Regions from separate parts of the Saccharothrix sp. CCNWYY140 genome, predicted to be linked through region 1. Evidence: riboswitches for the same ligand, from Rfam matches in the RefSeq annotation. Region 1 holds a riboswitch; each other region holds the start of a gene.
The links. Region 1 has a riboswitch for cobalamin ahead of WBN91_RS13570 (CbtB-domain containing protein). Riboswitches for the same ligand answer to the same signal wherever they lie in the genome.
Positions count from the first base shown of each region.

Region 2: it holds a riboswitch for cobalamin, as region 1 does, so the genes downstream of both, cobN (cobaltochelatase subunit CobN) here and WBN91_RS13570 (CbtB-domain containing protein) in region 1, are expected to answer to the same signal.
Region 3: it holds a riboswitch for cobalamin, as region 1 does, so the genes downstream of both, WBN91_RS22745 (peptidase) here and WBN91_RS13570 (CbtB-domain containing protein) in region 1, are expected to answer to the same signal.

Region 1 is NZ_JBBEGC010000022.1:16,419-22,306, reverse strand. Features, by position in the region: gene WBN91_RS13590 (GNAT family N-acetyltransferase) at 1-33, opposite strand, end outside; gene WBN91_RS13585 (GNAT family N-acetyltransferase) at 128-1,312, shown strand; gene WBN91_RS13580 (LysE family translocator) at 1,368-1,976, opposite strand; gene WBN91_RS13575 ((2Fe-2S)-binding protein) at 1,996-2,658, shown strand; cobalamin riboswitch at 3,060-3,235, shown strand; gene WBN91_RS13570 (CbtB-domain containing protein) at 3,267-3,452, shown strand; gene WBN91_RS13565 (CbtA family protein) at 3,463-4,218, shown strand; gene WBN91_RS13560 (HAD family hydrolase) at 4,261-4,920, opposite strand; gene metH (methionine synthase) at 4,947-5,888, opposite strand, start outside.
Region 2 is NZ_JBBEGC010000057.1:31,090-36,977, reverse strand. Features, by position in the region: gene cobN (cobaltochelatase subunit CobN) at 1-3,023, opposite strand, end outside; cobalamin riboswitch at 3,060-3,192, opposite strand; gene WBN91_RS23575 (hypothetical protein) at 3,204-4,211, shown strand; gene WBN91_RS23570 (precorrin-8X methylmutase) at 4,208-4,834, shown strand; gene WBN91_RS23565 (precorrin-2 C(20)-methyltransferase) at 4,831-5,888, shown strand, end outside.
Region 3 is NZ_JBBEGC010000054.1:4,571-10,458, forward strand. Features, by position in the region: gene WBN91_RS22740 (hypothetical protein) at 1-222, opposite strand, end outside; gene WBN91_RS22745 (peptidase) at 219-1,472, opposite strand; cobalamin riboswitch at 1,556-1,685, opposite strand; gene WBN91_RS22750 (cytochrome P450) at 1,772-3,037, shown strand; gene WBN91_RS22755 (DMT family transporter) at 3,110-4,060, shown strand; gene WBN91_RS22760 (S8 family peptidase) at 4,174-5,349, shown strand; gene WBN91_RS22765 (SDR family NAD(P)-dependent oxidoreductase) at 5,401-5,888, opposite strand, start outside.

The DNA of each region.
Region 1 (5,888 bases):
CGGGTGGACGAAGTCGGACGGCAGCCAGGACATGCGCGGATTGTCGATCAGCGGGAAGCCGCGCGCCAAATCGGATCAACCGGAAAACCGGTGGAAGGGAAGGAGGGTCACCCTCGACACTGCGACCATGACGCTGTCGGACGGGCTGGTGCTGCGCACCGCCGAGCCGCGTGACCTCGACCAGATCGGCGCGTTGCTCACCGAGCGCGGCGAGCCCGAGGACGCCGTCGACCACCGCCTGGTGGTCGAGGACCCGGACGCCGGGTGGGAGGCGTGCGCGGTCGTCGTGGACGGTGACCGGGTGGTCTCCACCGCCACCCTGCTGGACGAGACGTTGGTCCTCGACGGCGTCGAGATCCCGGCGGGGCAGGTGGAGCTGGTCGCCACCCATCGCGACTACGAGGGTCGCGGGCTGGTGCGTGCCCTGATGGACTGGGCGCACGAGCGGTCCGCCGCGCGCGGGCAGCTCGTGCAGGTGATGTTGGGCATCCCGTACTTCTACCGGCTGTTCGGGTACACGTACGCGATCCCCATCTCGCCGGTCCGGCCCGTGGTGGGCGCGGGTGCGTCCGCCGACGGGTACACCGTGCGCGAGGCGACGTTCGACGACATCCCGACGCTGCACCGCCTCCAGGAGGCCGAGCAGGCGCGGGCGGACCTGTCGATGCCGCACTCCCTGGGGCTGTGGCGTTGGCTGATCGCGCGCGACGGCAGCACGCAGTGGCTGGTGGAGCGCGACGGCGTGCCGGTCGGCTCCGGCCGGTCCACGCCGCCGGAGGAGGGCGTGCGCCTGGCCGAGGTCGCCGTGACGGAGGCCGGTGCGGTGCAGGCGCTGCTGGCGCACACCGGTGCGACGACGGCGAACGAGCGTCCGGGCACGTTGGCCGGCGAGGCCCTGGAGCCGTTCCTGGGTCCCGCGCCGGAGGAGGCGAACTCGTACTACGTGCGCATCGCCGACCCGGTGGCGCTGCTGGACCACCTGCGCCCGGTGTTCGGCCGGCGGCTGGCCGTGTCGGAGTTCGCCGACGCGGAGGGCGAGGCCGTCGTGTCGTTCTACCGCTCCCACGTGCGCCTGCCGTTCAAGGCCGGCGAGGTGGGCGAGGTGGTGGCGGGCGGCACCATGCAGGCGCCGGGTGTGGCGGGCGGCTGCGGTGTGGCTCCGGACAAGCTGGCGTCACTGCTGTTCGGGCCGTACGGCCTGCGCGGCCTGACCGCGCGCGAGCCGGACGTCTACCCGGGACCGAACGCGGACCTGATGCACACCCTGTTCCCGCCGATCCGCTCCGACCTGATCACCTTCTACCTGCCCTGACCGCCCACTGTCTGACCGCCTACCCGTCCTGACCGCTTGCTTGTCCCGACCGACCTCAGGTGCCGTAGCCGGCGAACTCGATCCCCAGCGCCACACCGGCGAGGGCCAGCAGCACGCCGGCGCCGGTCAGCGCGCGCCGGTAGCCGGTGTCGCTGAGCCGTCGCCTGCCGCGTGCGATGAGGACGGCGATGACGACCTTGCCGCCGATGAGCATCACGTAGAAGCCGACCAGCAGAGCCACTGCCGCGCCGGCCGACGCGCGCCACGTCGTGATCGTCAGCGGACCGAGGGCGGTGGCCCAGGCGACCCACGGGTGTGGGCTGAGGAGGTTCACCAGCGCGGCGCGGCGCAGGGCGTCGCCGCCTGCCTCGGCGGAGCTGTCGAGGGTGGCGGTTCGGGCTTCGCGCACGGTCTGCACGCCGCTCCACACGACGAACACCGCGCCGACGACCCCGAGGACGCCCAGCGCCCGTGCGGGGAGTCGGTCGAGCACGAGCACGGTCACGCCGACCACGACGGCGTCCGACAGCAGGGGCGCGCACGCGGCCAACGCGCCGGCACGCCAACCCGACCGCAGCGCCGAGGTCACCACCAGCACCAACAGCGGTCCGGGGCTGATGCTCGCGGCCAAGCCGAAGGTGAGTCCCAGCCCCAGTGCGTCCACGGGCGGCAGACTAGGCGACGTGCCCGACTTCGCCGCCGTGTTGTCCACCCTGCGCCAGGTGCGCGGTCTCAGCCCGTTCTTCGCGCTCGACATCGGCCGTCCGGGCGAGGAGTGGAGGTCCGGCGCGGACTTGCTCGACGGACCCGCGCTGCCGCGGACCCTCGACGCCATCGGGGAGCGCTACCGGACGCGGGAGCGGCGGGTGGCGGCGTCGCTGTTCTTCCTCAGCTACACCGCGCGCCTGCTGTGCCCGACAGCCGCCGCGCACGCCGTCGACGGGACCGCGCCCGACATCCGACCCGACAACCTGTGGTGGCACTACGGGCCGGAGGGGCTGCGCGTGCGGATCGATCAAGCCACGCCGGGCGTCGGGATCGCCGAGTCGCTGGAGCCGGTGGTCGAGGCGGTGCGGTCGGTGGTGCCGGTGGCGAGCGGGCTGCTGTGGGGCAACGCCGCGTCCTCGATCGCCGGCGCGCTCAAGACGGTCGCGCGCAGCGGTATCGCGTCGGCGGAGCACTGCGTGGCGGTCGGCGAACGGCTGCTGTCGGAACCGCCGCTCAAGGGCTCGGGCGACTTCATCCCCTTCCCCGGCGAGGTCGCGTTCCGCCGGCGCAGCTGCTGCCTGTACTACCGCCTCGACGGCGGCGGCACCTGCGGCGACTGTCCCCTCCCGCCAAGGTGATCCACCCACGCCACTGAGGCGGCCCGCCCGCTGCCGCCCCAGCCGGCCACCCGCTCCCACGACAGCCGGCCACGCCGCCGCCCACAGCCAGCCACGCCGCCCGCAGCCAGCCACGCCGCCCGCAGCCAGCCAGGCCGCCCGCAGCCAGCCACGCCGCCCGCAGCCAGCCACGCCGCCCGCAGCCAGCCAGGCCGCCCGCAGCCAGCCAGGCCGCCCGCAGCCAGCCAGGCCGCCCGCGGCCGGCGAGGCGGCCCGCCCTCTGCCAACCACCCTTCGCGCCCTCGCGAACCACCGGCTCCCGCCCGCGCTCGCCGCAGGGCGCTGCTCCATTCGCCGAGGTGGACCGAGCGTGAGGTGGATGACAACTCGTCTGGTCGGTTGTGCCGGGGCGTTGTGGACCTTTACGGTTCCAGCGCCGCAGTGGACGGGAAGCCGGTGGGAATCCGGCGCGGTCCTCGCCACTGTGACCGGGGAGCCAACCCGCCGAGAACGTCACTGGTCGCACGGTGCGGCTGGGAAGACGCGGGGACGGTGTCGATCCGGGAGTCAGGAGACCGGCTGCGGCGCGAGTTGTTGTTGACCTTCCACGAGGTATGGAGGAGGCCGTCATGACGAGCCCCGCGCACCACCTTTCCCTTCCCATCCCCCGGTGGGCCTATGCCGTCGCGCTGGTCGCGCTGATGGTGACCTGGCTCGTCCTCCAGGAGAACGGCATCGCCCTCGGTCACGCCGCCGAGTCGCTGCACGAGTTCTTCCACGACGGGCGCCACGCGCTCGGCGTCCCGTGCCACTAGGCACCCGACCATGACCACTTACAAGGGCGTGCTGCTGCGCGGAGTCGGCGCGGGCGGCATAGCCGGATTGCTGGCGGGCCTCGTCGGGCTCGTCGTCGTGGAGGTGCCCATCCGGGCGGCGTTGGCCGTTGAGGAGGCACGTGCCGCCGCGGAACCCGCGGCGGAATCGGGCGGGCACGACCACGGCGAGCTGTTCGGCCGAGGCACTCAGATGGTCGGCGGCGTGCTGGCGGCGGTGATCGTCGGCTTGGCGATCGGCGCGTTGTTCGCCACCGCCTACGCGGGCAGCCGCCGCTGGTTCACCAACCGCCCGCCGTTCACCCGCAGCGTGACGCTGGGCGCGGCGGCGTTCGGCGCGGCGGCCCTGCTGCCCGCGGTGAAGTACCCGGCCAACCCGCCCGCGGTGGGCAACCCGGACACCGTGGACTACCGGACGCTGCTCTACCTGGGCGTCATCGCGGCGGGGTTCGTGGTGGTCTACGGGTCGAGCTACCTGGCCTCCCGCCTGACCCACCTGGCCGCGCCGGTCCGCTCGACGGTGGTGGCGCTGGCCGCGATCACCGGTGTCGTGGTGGTCCTGCTGGCCTTCCCGGCCCCGCCGGACCCGATCCCGGCGGACATGCCCAGCGACGTCCTGTGGCAGTTCCGCCTGGCGTCCCTCGCCGAAACCGCCACCCTGTGGCTGGGCCTGGGCGTGGTGTTCGGCCTGCTCACCGACCCTTCGGTGCGCAAGTCGACCGCCCGCGCGCAAGCACTGGCGGCCTGATCGGAACCCGGTCCCGGGCATTGAGCCGTCCGGGACCGGGAATCAGGCGCGCAGCGCCGCCAGCACGTCGAGGTCCACGCCGATCAGGGACTCACGGAAGATCCGCCGCTCCCCCGCCTGCACCGGCACGTCGCACGGCACGACCAGCACCGTGCAGCCCGCCGCGACAGCCGAAGACACGCCGGTCGGCGAATCCTCGATGGCGACGCAGCGAGACGCGTCCACGCCGAGCAGTCGGGCCGCCTTCAGGTACGGGTCCGGCAAAGGCTTGTTGCGGCCTTCGACCTCGTCACCGCACACGGTGGCGTCGAACAGCTCACGGCCGATGGTGTCCAGCGCGAGCTCGGTCAGCCCGCGTTCGGTCGAGGTCACCAGCGCCATCGGAACGCCCGAATCGCGCACCGCCCGCAAGGCCTCCTGAGCGCCCGGTCGCCACGGCAGTCCCGCCCGGAACACCTCCTCGGTGCGCCGCAGGATCCAGGCCGCGCCGTCCGCCGTCTCCTCCGGCGTCGGCACGATCCCGACCTCGGCGAACAGCAACGACATCGTCGTCGGCACGTTGGTCCCCACCATCGCCTGCCGGGTCGCCAGCGACAGCGTGCCGCCCAGCTTCTCGGCGAACTCGTAGAGCGGGACGTCCCACAGCTTCTCCGAGTCCAGCAGGGTGCCGTCCATGTCCCACAGCACGGCCTCGACGGTCATGCCGCCCCTCTCTCCACGACCACCCATCACGCGTTGAAGTACTTCGCCTCGGGGTGGTGCGCCACGAACGCGTCCGTCGACTGCTCCGGGTGCAGCTGCAACCCCTCCGACAGCTCGACCCCGATCCGACCGGGTTCCAGCAGGTCCACGACCTTGACCCGGTCCTCCATGTTCGGGCACGCGCCGTAGCCCAGCGAGTAGCGCGCGCCGCGGTAGCCGAGCTTGAAGAAGTCCTCGACGTCCGACGGGTCCTCCGCCGCCACCGAACCGCCGTCCGGCCAGCGCAGCTCCTCACGGATGCGGCGGTGCCAGTACTCGGCCAGCGCTTCGGTCAGCTGGACGCCCAGGCCGTGGACCTCCAGGTACTCCCGGTAGGAGTCCTTGGCGAACAGCTCGTTGGCGTAGTCGGCGATCGGCTGACCCATCGTGACCAGGTGGAACGCGATCACGTCGACCTCGCCGGCCGACCGGGGCCGCCAGAAGTCCGCCAGGCACAGCCGCCGGTCGCGCTTCTGGCGCGGGAAGGTGAACCGGGTGCGTTCCGGGGCGTCGATCGAGGGCTCCGAGAGCACCACCAGCGTGTCGTCCTCGGCCACGCACGGGAAGTAGCCGTAGACGACGGCCGCGTGCGCCAGCACGCCTTCGGTGGCCAGCCGGTCCAGCCAGTAGCGCAAGCGTGGCCGGCCCTCGGTCTCCACCAGGTCCTCGTAGGTGGGGCCGTCGCCGCGCGAGCCGCGCAGCCCCCACTGGCCCATGAAGGTGGCCCGCTCGTCCAGCATCGCCGAGTACTCGGCGACCGGCACGCCCTTGACCACCCGCGTGCCCCAGAACGGCGGCGTCGGGATCGGCACGTCCACCGCCACGTCCGACCGGCCGGACACCGGCGGCTCCTCGGGGGCGGCGGCCTTGCGGGACGCCGCGATGCGCAGCGAACGCTCGCGCCGGGCCTTGCGCTCGGCGGCCTTGCG
Region 2 (5,888 bases), on a different contig from region 1:
AGTTCGCGGCCGTACGCGTAGCCGCCCCACACCGCGTAGACCTCGGCCAGGTCGGCGTCGTCGCGCCAGTTGCGGCTGTCGATTAGCGGGAGCAGGCCTGCGCCGTAGGCGCCGGGCTTGGAGCCGAAGATGCGGAGGGTGGCTCGGCGGCGGTCGCCGTGGTCGGATTCCGCTGCTTGGGCGTGGGCGCGGATGTAGTTGTGTTCGGCGGGCTCGTCCAGGGCGGCGACTAGTTGGACGGCGTCGTCCAGGAGCGCGACTACGTGCGGGAATGCGTCTCGGAAGAAGCCGGAGATGCGGACGGTCACGTCGATGCGGGGGCGGCCCAGTTCGTCCAAGGGCATCGGTTCCAGGCCCGTGACTCGGCGGGACTGGTCGTCCCACACCGGGCGGACGCCCATCAGGGCCAGGACTTCCGCGATGTCGTCGCCTGCCGTGCGCATGGCGCTGGTGCCCCACACCGAGAGGCCGACCGACGCGGGCCACTGGCCGTCGTGGTCGGTGCGGTAGCGGTCCAGCAGGGAGTCCGCCATCGCCTGGCCGGTTTCCCAGGCCAGCTTGGACGGCACCGCCTTGGGGTCTACGGAGTAGAAGTTGCGGCCGGTCGGCAGAACGTTCACCAAGCCGCGCAGCGGGGAGCCGCTCGGGCCGGCGGGGACGTAGCCGCCGTTGAGCGCGTGCAGGGTGTTGGTCAGCTCGTCGGTGGTGCGGGCCAGGCGTGGGACCACTTCTCGTGCGCCGAACTCCAGGATGCGGGCGACGTCCTCGTTGTCGGTGAGGGTGCGGGCGGTCGCCGGGGCCCAGTCGGCGTCCTCCATCGCCTGGACCAGGGCGCGTGCCTCGGCCTCGACGGCGTCGACGGAGGTGCGGGTGGAGTCCTTGAGGCCCAGGGCCTCGCGCAGGCCCGGCAGGGCGGCGACCTGGCCGGCCCACATCTGCTTGGCCTGGAGGATCGCCAGCACCAGGTTGACGCGGGTCTCCCCCGTGGGCGGCTCGCCGAGCACGTGCAGGCCGTCGCGGATCTGGACGTCCTTGACCTCGCACAGCCAGCCGTCCACGTGCAGGATCAGCTCGTCGAACTCGGCGTCGTGCGGGCGGTCGTCCAGGCCCAGGTCGTGGTCGAGCTTCGCGGCCTGGATCAGGGTCCAGATCTGGGCGCGGATCGCCGGCAGCTTCGCCGGGTCCATCGCGGCGATGGTGCCGTGCTCGTCCAGCAGCTGCTCCAAGCGGGCGATGTCGCCGTAGCTGTCGGCGCGGGCCATCGGCGGCACCAGGTGGTCTACCAGGGTGGCGTGCACGCGGCGCTTGGCCTGCGTGCCCTCGCCCGGGTCGTTGACCAGGAACGGGTAGATCAGCGGCAGGTCACCGAGGGCCGCGTCCGGGCCGCAGCCGGCGGACATGCCGACCGCCTTGCCGGGCAGCCACTCCAGGTTGCCGTGCTTGCCGACGTGCACGACGGCGTCCGCGCCGAACTCCGACTCCAGCCACCGGTACGCGCCCAGGTAGTGGTGGCTGGGCGGGAGGTCCGGGTCGTGGTAGATGGCGATGGGGTTCTCGCCGAAGCCGCGCGGCGGCTGGACCATGACGACGACGTTGCCGGACCGGAGCGCGGCCAGGACGATCTCGCCGTCCTTGTCCCGGGACCGGTCGACGAACAGCTCGCCGGGGGCCTGGCCCCAGTGCTGTTCGATCTCCTGCCGGGTGTCCTCGGGGAGGGTGGCGAACCACTCGCGGTAGGCGGAGGCCTTGATGCGCACCGGGTTGCCCTGGATCTGCTCCTCGGTGAGCCAGTCCACGTCCTGACCGCCGGCGGCGATGAGCGCGTGGATCAGGGCGTCGCCGTCGAGGTTGTCCACGCCGGGCAGGTCGTCGCCGATGTCGTAACCGTTGTCGCGCAGGGCGTTGAGGAGCCGGACGACGCTGGCCGGGGTGTCGAGGCCGACCGCGTTGCCGATGCGGGAGTGCTTGGTCGGGTAGGCCGACAGCATGACGACGATCTTCTTGTCGGCGTTGGGGATGTGCCGGAGTCGTGCGTGGCGGACGGCGATGCCGGCCACGCGCAGCGCGCGCTCGGGGTCGGCGACGTAGACGGTGAGACCGTCCTCGTCGACCTCCTTGAAGGAGAACGGGACGGTGATGATCCGGCCGTCGAACTCGGGGATGGCGACCTGGGTGGCGGTGTCCAAAGGGGACAGTCCGTCGTCGTTCTCGTCCCACGCGGCACGGCTGGAGGTCAGGCACAGGCCCTGGAGGATCGGGATGTCGAGCGCGGCCAGCGCGCCCACGTCCCAGGCGTCGTCGTCCCCGCCCGCGGAGGCCGTGGCGGGCTTGGTGCCGCCGGCCGCGAGCACGGTCACGACCAGCGCGTCGGCCTTGCCGAGTTCGGCGAGCAGTTCGGGTTCGGCGGTGCGCAGGGACGCGCAGTAGATCGGCAGCGCCCGGCCGCCCTTGGCCTCGATCGCGTCGCAGAGGGCGTGCACGAACGCGGTGTTCCCGGCGACGTGGTGAGCCCGGTAGTACAACACCGCCACGACCGGAGCCGCCAAATTGTCGGTGGTCGGTGGGACGATGGAAGCGGGGGCCGGAGGCCGCCCCTCGGCGCGCTCCAGCAGGCCCCAGGTGGGGGCGGCGACGGGCGGGTTGAAGCCGAAACCGGTCAGCAGGACCGTGTCGGACAGGAAGTTGAAGAGCTCGGCGAGGTTCGCCGGGCCGCCGTGGGCGAGGTAGGCATGCGCCTCCGCGCACACCCCGCCCGGCACGGTGGACAGCTCCATCAGCGGCGCGTCCGGGTTCTGCTCACCGCCGAGCACGACGACCGGGCGGGGGCCGGCGAGCAGCCAGTCCAGGCCCTCCTCCCACATCCGCCGACCGCCCAGGATGCGCACGACCACCAGGTCCACGCCCTCAACCAGGGCGGGCAGGTCGTCCACGGTCAGCCGGGCGGGGTTGCCCAGGCGGAAGTCGGCGCCGCTCGATCGGGCGGACAGCAGGTCGGTGTCGGAGGTCGACAGCAGCAGGATCACGTGCGGGCTCCATCCCTCGGGGGTCCTCGCCCCAGGTCGTAGGGAAACGGCTGGGCGAGAGTTCCTGGCTCCCGGGCTCGCGCCCGGTCACAGTGGCGGGACCGCGCCGGATTCGCACCGGCTTCCTCTGCTGTGCTTCGCCGTTCGGAGCCAACCCTAACGGGCGTTAGCATCCAGCCCATGCCCCAGGAGCGTGAACGACCCGACGCGTGCCCCGGCGCCGTCGACGTGCACCAGGCGGCCGACGGCGGGCTGGCGCGCGTCCGGGTGCCCGGCGGGACGCTCTCGGCCGTCCAGTTCGACGCCCTGCGCGGGGCCGCGCTGGAGTGGGGCGACGGGTCGCTCGAGCTGACCTCGCGGGCGAACGTGCAGATCAGGGGCTTGCGGGCGGGTGACGAGCACGTCCTGGGAGCGCTCCTGACCGAAGTCGGCCTGCTGCCCTCGCGGACGCACGAGCGGATGCGCAACATCATCGCCGCGCCGCTGGAGGACAACCAGGACCTGGTGGACGAGATCGACCGGGCGCTGTGCGCGGTGCCGGGGCTGGCCGACCTGCCGGGGCGGTTCCTGGTCACAGTGGGTGCGGGCGTGAGCGGGCTGGGTGGGGACATCGGCCTGGTGGGTGACGCCTTGTTCCTCGCCGGAACCGATTCCGGGGTGCGCGTGACCGATCCAGTGGCGGCGGTGGTGGCGGCTTCCCGGCTGTTCCAGCGGATCCGCGGCAGCGCCTGGCGGCTGTCCGAAGTGGACTCCGGTGTGCGGAAGATCACGGACGCCCTGGGCGAGCCGGTCGCCGAAAGGCTTGTCCCGGCTGTGACTCCGGTCGCACCCGGGGAGTACGGCTCTCAGGTGGTCGCGGGGGTGCCGCTGGGGCGGCTGGACGCCCGGCTGCTCGCCGGGGTGCCGGTGCGGATCACGCCGTGGCGCAGTGTGGTCGTGCCGAGCGGGACGGATACGACAGGGCTGTTCACCTCGCCGGACTCGCCGTGGCACGGCGTGAGCGCGTGCACCGGGCGGCCCGGCTGCGCGAAGTCGCTGTCGGACGTGCGGGCGGACGCCACGGCGTGGATCGGCACGCCGCACGCGGGTCGGGTGCACTGGTCGGGTTGCGCGCGGCGGTGCGGGCGGCCGGCGGGGGACGTGGTGGAGTACGTCGCGACCGGCGACGGGTACGAGGAGATCAGGTGACCAGCTACATCAAGGACGGCGCGGAGATCTACCGCCAGTCGTTCGCGACCATCCGCGCCGAGGCGGACCTGACCGGGCTGCCGGCGGACGTGGCGCGGGTCGCGGTGCGGATGATCCACGCCTGCGGCATGGTCGACCTGGTCCACGACCTCTCCTACTCCCCCGGCGTGGTCGAGTCCGCGCGGGAGGCGCTGCTCGCGGGCGCGCCGATCCTGTGCGACGCGCAGATGGTGGCGGCGGGCGTGACGCGCAAGCGGTTGCCCGCGGACAACGAGGTGCTGTGCACGTTGTCCGACCCGCGCGTGCCCGGTTTGGCCGCGGAGATGGGCAACACGCGCAGTGCGGCGGCGCTGGAGCTGTGGGGTGACCGGTTGGAAGGCGCGGTGGTGGCCATCGGCAACGCGCCGACCGCGTTGTTCCACCTGCTGGACATGGTGGCCGCGGGCGCGCCGAAGCCCGCCGCCGTGCTGGGCGTGCCGGTCGGGTTCATCGGCGCGGCCGAGTCGAAGGACGCCTTGGCGGCCAACGACCTCGGCTTGGAGTACCTGGTCGTGCGCGGGCGTCGGGGCGGCAGCGCCATGACCGCGGCGGCCGTCAACGCGATCGCGAGCGAGGAAGAATGACGGGCAGGCTGTACGGGGTCGGGGTGGGGCCGGGCGACCCGGAGCTGGTGACCGTCAAGGCGGCCCGGCTGATCGGCGAGGCCGACGTGGTGGTGTTCCACAGCGCGCGGCACGGCCGCAGCGTGGCCCGGAACATCGCCGCCTGCTACATGCGGCCGGACCAGATCGAAGAGCAGCTGGTCTACCCGGTGACGACCGAGGACAGCGACGACTACCAGGGCGAGATCGACGCGTTCTACGAGGAGTGCGCGGCGCGGCTGGCGGCGCACCTGGACGCGGGGCGGACCGTGGTGGTGCTGGCGGCGGGCGACCCGTTCTTCTACGGCTCGTACATGCACCTGCACAAGCGGTTGGCGGACCGGTACCCGGCGGAGGTCGTGCCCGGGGTGACGTCGGTGTCGGCCGGCGCGGCGGTGATCGGGAAGCCGTTGGTGGAGCGGGACGAGGTGCTCACCGTGCTGCCCGGCACGCTGCCCGCCGACACGCTGGCCGCGCACCTCTCCTCCGGCGACCCGGTGGCGATCATGAAGCTGGGTCGGACGTTCCCGCAGGTGCGGGCGGCGTTGGAACGGTCGGGGCGGCTGGACGAGGCCTGGTACGTCGAGCGCGCCACGACCGGGAAGCAACGCACCTCGCCACTGTCCGAAGTGGACGCTGACGGGGTGCCGTACTTCTCGTTGGCGTTGCTGCCCAGCAAGTCCCCCAGCTCGCCCGAGGGCCGCGGTGAGGTGGTGGTGGTCGGTCTGGGTCCGGCCGGGCCGGAGTGGCTGACGCCCGAGGCGCGGCAGGCGTTGGCGTCGGCGGATGACCTGGTCGGGTACGTCACCTACCTCGATCGGGTGGCCGTGTCGCCGCGCCAGCGCAAGCACGCCTCGGACAACAAGGTGGAGTCCGAGCGGGCGGCGTTCGCGCTGGACCTGGCCAAGCGGGGGCGGCGGGTGGCCGTGGTGTCCTCCGGTGACCCGGGGGTGTTCGCGATGGCCAGCGCCGTGCTGGAGGTGGCCGCCGAGGAGCAGTTCGCCGACGTGCCCGTGCGGGTCCTGCCGGGCCTGAC
Region 3 (5,888 bases), on a different contig from region 1:
CCCGGGCTGCCGGCTGGCCAGGTCGAACGCGAACCCCGCGCCGCCCAACGCCGCCAACCCGCTGCCCGGGTCACCGCCGGCGCACCCGGTCCGCACACCGCCGCCCAACGACCCGAAGTCCACGACCACGGTCACGCCCGCGCACTCCGAGGCCGCCGACGCCGGAACGGGCGCACCCAGCAGCACCAACCCCAGCGCGAGCAGGGGCGCGACCAGCCTCATCGGCGAACCGAGGAGGACTGGCGGGCCGGGGCGTACCGGCGGCGGCCCAGCACCAAGGCCAACGCCCCCGCCACGACCAGCAGCGTCCCCAGCCACAAGGCGGGAGCGACGGGCACGCCGGTGCGCGCCAGCACCTCGGGCTGCTGCGCCTGCGGCCCGGCGGCCGGCGTCTCGGACGTGGTCGTGGTGGCGACGGTGGTGGTCGTCGTCGTGGCGGGGCAGTCCAGGACGGGCGCGGTGGCCTTGGCGTCGGAGGACGACAGCGTCGCGAAACCGGTGCCCACCAGGCCCAGCACGGCCTGCGCGGTGGCGCGGGTGGCGTTGGCGGGGGAGAAGCCCTTGGCGTCGTAGGCGATCGCGCCCGCCTGCTCGGCGCCGCAACCGACCTGGAGAGCCTTCAGGTACGCGACCGCCTTGTCCGCGGCTGCCGTGGCACCGGCCACGCGCAGCGCCTGCGCGGCCAGGCCGGTGGTGTTGGCGTTGGTGGTGGTGCCCGCGTCGCCCTTCTGGAGGACGTCGACGAAACCGCCGTCGGCCTGCTGCTGCGCGACCAGCCACTCGACTGCCTTGCCGGCCTCGGCGGTGCGGCCGGCGGCGAGCAGCGCCTGCGCCGCCATCGCGGTCGCGTCGACCTGCGCCACGCACGTGGCCTGCTCCAGGTCCAGCGGGTAGCCGCCGGTCGGGCACGCGGTGGCGGCCAGGTAGTCCACGGCGGCCTTGGGCGCGGTGCCGTGCCGTTCCAGCGCCAGGACGGCGAAGGACTGGCTGAAGCCGTTGCTGTAGTCGCCGGGGTAGGGCGACTTGTCGGAGAACCGGCCGGACGCGGTCAGCAGCGAGTTCAGCCCGGTGATCAGGTCGACGCCGCCGAACGCGGTCGGGTCCTCGCCGCGGACCTGCGCGGTGAGGGCGAGCTTGGCGTAGGAGCCGGCGTAGGCGGAGTCCTTGGGGTCGCCGATGTAGCCGGGCAGCACCTCGGGTTCGGCCAGCCACGCGGTCGCCTTGAGGGCGTTGTCCTCGGCGACGCCGGCGGCGGCGAAGGCCAGGACGGCGTCGATCGTGCCGCCGTGGTCGGGGTACAGCTTGCCGCCGTAGTCCACCTCGAACCGCTCGCCGTCCACGAGCCGGCGGGCCAGCCAGCCGGCGCCGGCCTCGGCGGTCGAGGTGGTGGCGGGTTGGGCCGCGGCCGGGGTGGCCACGAGCACCGACAGCGCGACGGCGGCGACGGCGGCGGCGGTCCGTCCGATCGACATGGTTGGGCCTTTCCGGGCGTGGGTGGACCCCGGACAGCCGTCGCCGACCCCCAGGCTCCGATCCGCTGACCTCGACGGTTTCGGGAGCGTTGCGGCGCAGGGCGGGCGTTCGGGCTCGTCCGCCGAGCGGACCTACCGTTGCGGGTCAGCGCCGGACTCCGACCGGCTTCCCCCGCACATGCGCGATTGCAGATCGTCTGTCACACGACATGGCGTGTCAATCCGCCTGTAGCGCGATGCTCCTCACTCGCTGCAACGGTTACCGTCGTTCGATCAATCCTGGGGAAGAGGGGTGTGGGATGGCGACTCTGGCGTCGGTGCGCGACGGCCTTGTGGCGTGGGTCGCACGGCGTTCGATCACGCGGTGGGTCATGGGGAGGATCGGTTCGCGCGCGTTGTCGCTGCTCCCGGACCGGGCGCTGGTGCCGTTGAAGCGCGACGGGGTGGTTCCCGCGGCCGAGTTGGAGCGGATGCGCCAGTCCGGCGCGATCCACCGGCTCCCGGTGCCGTTCGGCGTCCGGGTGTGGTTGGTCACGGGCCAGGACGAGGCGAAAAAGGTGCTTTCCGACACAGACGCGTTCAGCAACGACTACGCGCGGCTGGGTGCGGCGGTGGGGCGGATCGAGCAGACCCCCGGTGGTCTCGGGTTCGCCGACCCGCCGGACCACACGCGGCTGCGCAAGCTGCTCACGCCCGAGTTCACGATGCGGCGGCTGGCGCGGCTGGTGCCGCGCATCGACGAGATCGTGACCGAGCGGCTGGACGCGATGGAGGCGGCCGGGGGGCCGGTCGACCTGGTGCAGGAGTTCGCGCTGCCGATCCCGTCGCTGACGATCTGCGAGCTGCTGGGGGTGCCCTACGAGGACCGGGCGCGGTTCCAGGAGCTGGCGGCGGCGCGGTTCGACCTGTTCGGCGGTGCGACGCAGGCGCTCGGGGCGATCTCCGAGTCGCTCCGCTACATGGAGCAGATCGTCCGAAAGGAGCGCAAGAACCCGGGCGACGGGCTGATCGGCATGATCATCCGGGAGCACGGGGACGACGTCAGCGACGAGGAGTTGGCCGGGCTCGCCGACGGCGTGCTCACCGGTGGGTTCGACACCACCGCGAGCATGTTGGCGCTGGGCGCGATCGTGCTGATGAGCGATCCGGAGGCGCGGGCGCGGATGCGTGACGACGACGCCGCCGTGGGTCCGGTGGTGGAGGAGTTGCTGCGCCACCTGACCGTGGTGCAGGTGGCGTTCCCGCGGTTCGCCAAGCACGACATGGTGATCGCGGACACGCCGATCCAAGAGGGGGACGTCGTGGTGGTGTCGCTGAGCGCCGCCAACCGCGAAGGCCTGGAGAAGCTGGACTTCGACTCGGCGCGCAAGGTGTCGCAGCACCTCGCGTTCGGCTACGGCGCACACCGCTGTGTGGGTGCCGAGCTGGCGCGGATGGAGTTGCGGGCCGCGTACCCGGCGTTGTTGCGGCGGTTCCCGGACCTGCGGATGGCCGACGAGCGTCCGGCGTTCCGGACGGCGTCCATCGTGCACGGGGTGGAAGCGCTGTGGGTCCACACGCGATAGTGAAGTAGCGCTTAAAACAGCTCAAGAAGCCTTCACTTTTCCTGATGGGTTCCGTCGGGCAGCGTGAAGGGCATGACGAGTCGATCGGTGTTGCGGACGGGTGCTCTGGCCCTGTTGTGGGGTTCGTGCTTCCTGTGGATCGAACTGGCCCTCACCGGCCTGGCGCCCGTCCAGCTCACCGTGATCCGCTGCGCCCTGGGCGCGGCGGTGCTGCTGGTCCTGGCCCGCGTGGGCGGTCAGCGGCTGCCGCGCGACCCGCGCACGTGGGGCCACCTGGCCGTGGCCGCCCTGTTCTGCAACGCGGTGCCGTTCGCGTTGTTCGCGATCGGGCAGCAGAGCGTGGACTCGGGTGTGGCGGGCGTGATCAACGCCACGACCCCGCTGTGGTCGCTGGTGATCGGGTTCTCGGTGGGTCTGGACCGCGACCTGCGGCCGGTGCGGCTGGGCGGGCTGGCCCTGGGCTTCGCGGGCGTGGTGCTGATCTTCGCGCCGTGGCAGCAGAACGGCCTGATGAGCCTGGGTGCGCTGGCGTTGCTGGGCGCCGCCGCCAGCTACGCGATCGCCTTCCTCTACATGGGTCGCCACCTGGTCGGGAAGGGCGGTCCGCTGGCGATCTCCGCCGCTCAGCTGACCGCGGCGACGGCGTGGAGCGCTCTGGCCCTGCCCACGTCCGGGCCGGCGCACCTGAACGTGACCGCGGTGGTGGCGGTGGTGGTGCTCGGGGTCTTCGGGACCGGGGTCACCTTCGTCCTGAACTACCGGATCATCGAGGACGAGGGTCCCACCGCCGCCGCGACGGTCGGCTACCTGCTGCCCGTGGTGTCGGTGGCGTTGGGCGCGATCGTGCTGGGGGAGCCGTTGACGGTCCGGATCGTCGTGGGCATGGCCGTGGTGCTCGCCGGTGTCGCCATGACCCGGCTGGCGGTGCCGCGACGGCCACAAGAGGTGTCCGCTCCTCACCAGTTGCCGGTTATGTCGACCGAGCGTGAAGGGGGCGGCGGCTATTCAGTGGATGACCGTTGACCGGCGCTGAGACGCTGATCAGGCTCCTGGGTTGAACCCCGGACGAGTGAAGTCCGCTCCGTCAACCCTGCGGCGGAGCGCACGCGTCCGCGGGTGACCCGAGGAGCCGATCAGTGCGCCCTGCCTTCAGAACACTCGCCGTCCTCGCCTCCGCCGCGACCGCGGCCACGATGGCCACCGGGGTCGCCGCCGCCGAGCCGCACCAGGCCCGGATCGTCACCGCCCAGGCGACCGCCACGTCCCAGCCGATCAAGGACAGCTACATCGTCACGCTGGACCGCTCCGCGCGCGGCCTGGGCGCCGCGGCGGCGGCCGGCGTGACCCCGACCCACGTGTACGACTCCGCGTTCACCGGGTTCGCCGCCAAGCTCACCCCGGCGCAGCTGCGCAAGCTCAGCCGCGACCCGTCGGTGCGGCTGATCGAGCAGGACATGCTGGTCACCGACGCGCTCGACGCCACCCAGACCAACCCGCCGTCGTGGGGCATCGACCGCGTCGACCAGCGCAACCTGCCGCTGTCCAACAGCTACACCTGGAACGTCAACGGTTCCGGCGTGCACGCCTACATCATCGACACCGGCATCACGCCCGGCCACGCGGACTTCGGCGGCCGGGCCACGTTCGACTACAACGCCATCGACACCAACAACACCGACTGCCAGGGCCACGGCACGCACGTGGCCGGCACGGTCGGCTCGAACACCTACGGCGTCGCCAAGGGTGTCCGGCTGCACGGCGTGAAGATGATGAACTGCTCCGGCAGCACCACCACCTCCGCGGCGATCGCGGCGATCAACTGGGTGACCGCGAACGCCCAGAAGCCGGCCGTGGCCAACACGTCGTGGAACTACCCGGCCAACGCCAGCCTGGAGACCGCGATCCGCAACATGATCTCCTCCGGCGTCTTCCTGGCCACCTCGGCCGGCAACACGGGCGGCAACTCCTGCGACCGCCTGCCGCGCAAGGTGGAGACGGCGTCGGTGGTGGCGTCCTCGGAGCGCACCGACGCCCGGTCGTCGTTCTCCAGCACCGGCGCGTGCGTGGACCTGTACGCCCCCGGCGGCTCGATCATCTCGACGCTGAACACCGGCGGCAGCGGCGCCAAGAGCGGCACGTCGATGGCCACGCCGCACGTCGCCGGCGTCGCCGCGCTCTACAAGTCCCGCTACGGCGACGCGTCCTCGGCGACCGTGCACAACTGGCTCAACGCCAACGCCACGCCGAACGTGATCAGCGGCGGCACCACCGGCGGCACGGTCAACCGCCTGCTCTACACGACCGGCCTGTGATCGTCCCCGGCGCGCGGGGGGACCAGCCCTCACCCCGCGCGCCGGGGAACCCTACTGCGCCAACACCTTCGCCAGGTGCTCGGCGAGCACCACGACGTGCGGCAGGTCCACCATCGACAGGTGGTCACCGGGCACCGGCACCACCTCCAGCTCCCCGCACGCGTCCGCCCAGCCCAGGTCGTCGTCCTCCTGGCGGCGCAGGTAGCGGGGGTCCAACACGGTCGTCAACGTCTCCCGCTCCTCGGCCCGGTAAAACACCACCCGCCCGGGGAAGCGACGCGGCTCGTACCGCTCGGCCGCACGGGCGTCCAGGTACGACGTCTTCTGATGCCGCAACGCCCCTTCACTGATCCCCACCCCGGCGTCCACCATCGCCTTCAGCACGGCGTCCACCTGCCCCACGTCGTCCATCCCGGCCAGTTCCGCCCAGGGCAGCTCGACCGCGGCCCCGTACGTCCGCTCGATGTGCGCCACAAACCGCTCAAACCGATGCCGCACCAAGTCGGCCCCGGACACCTCCGGCGCCGGCAACGGCCGAA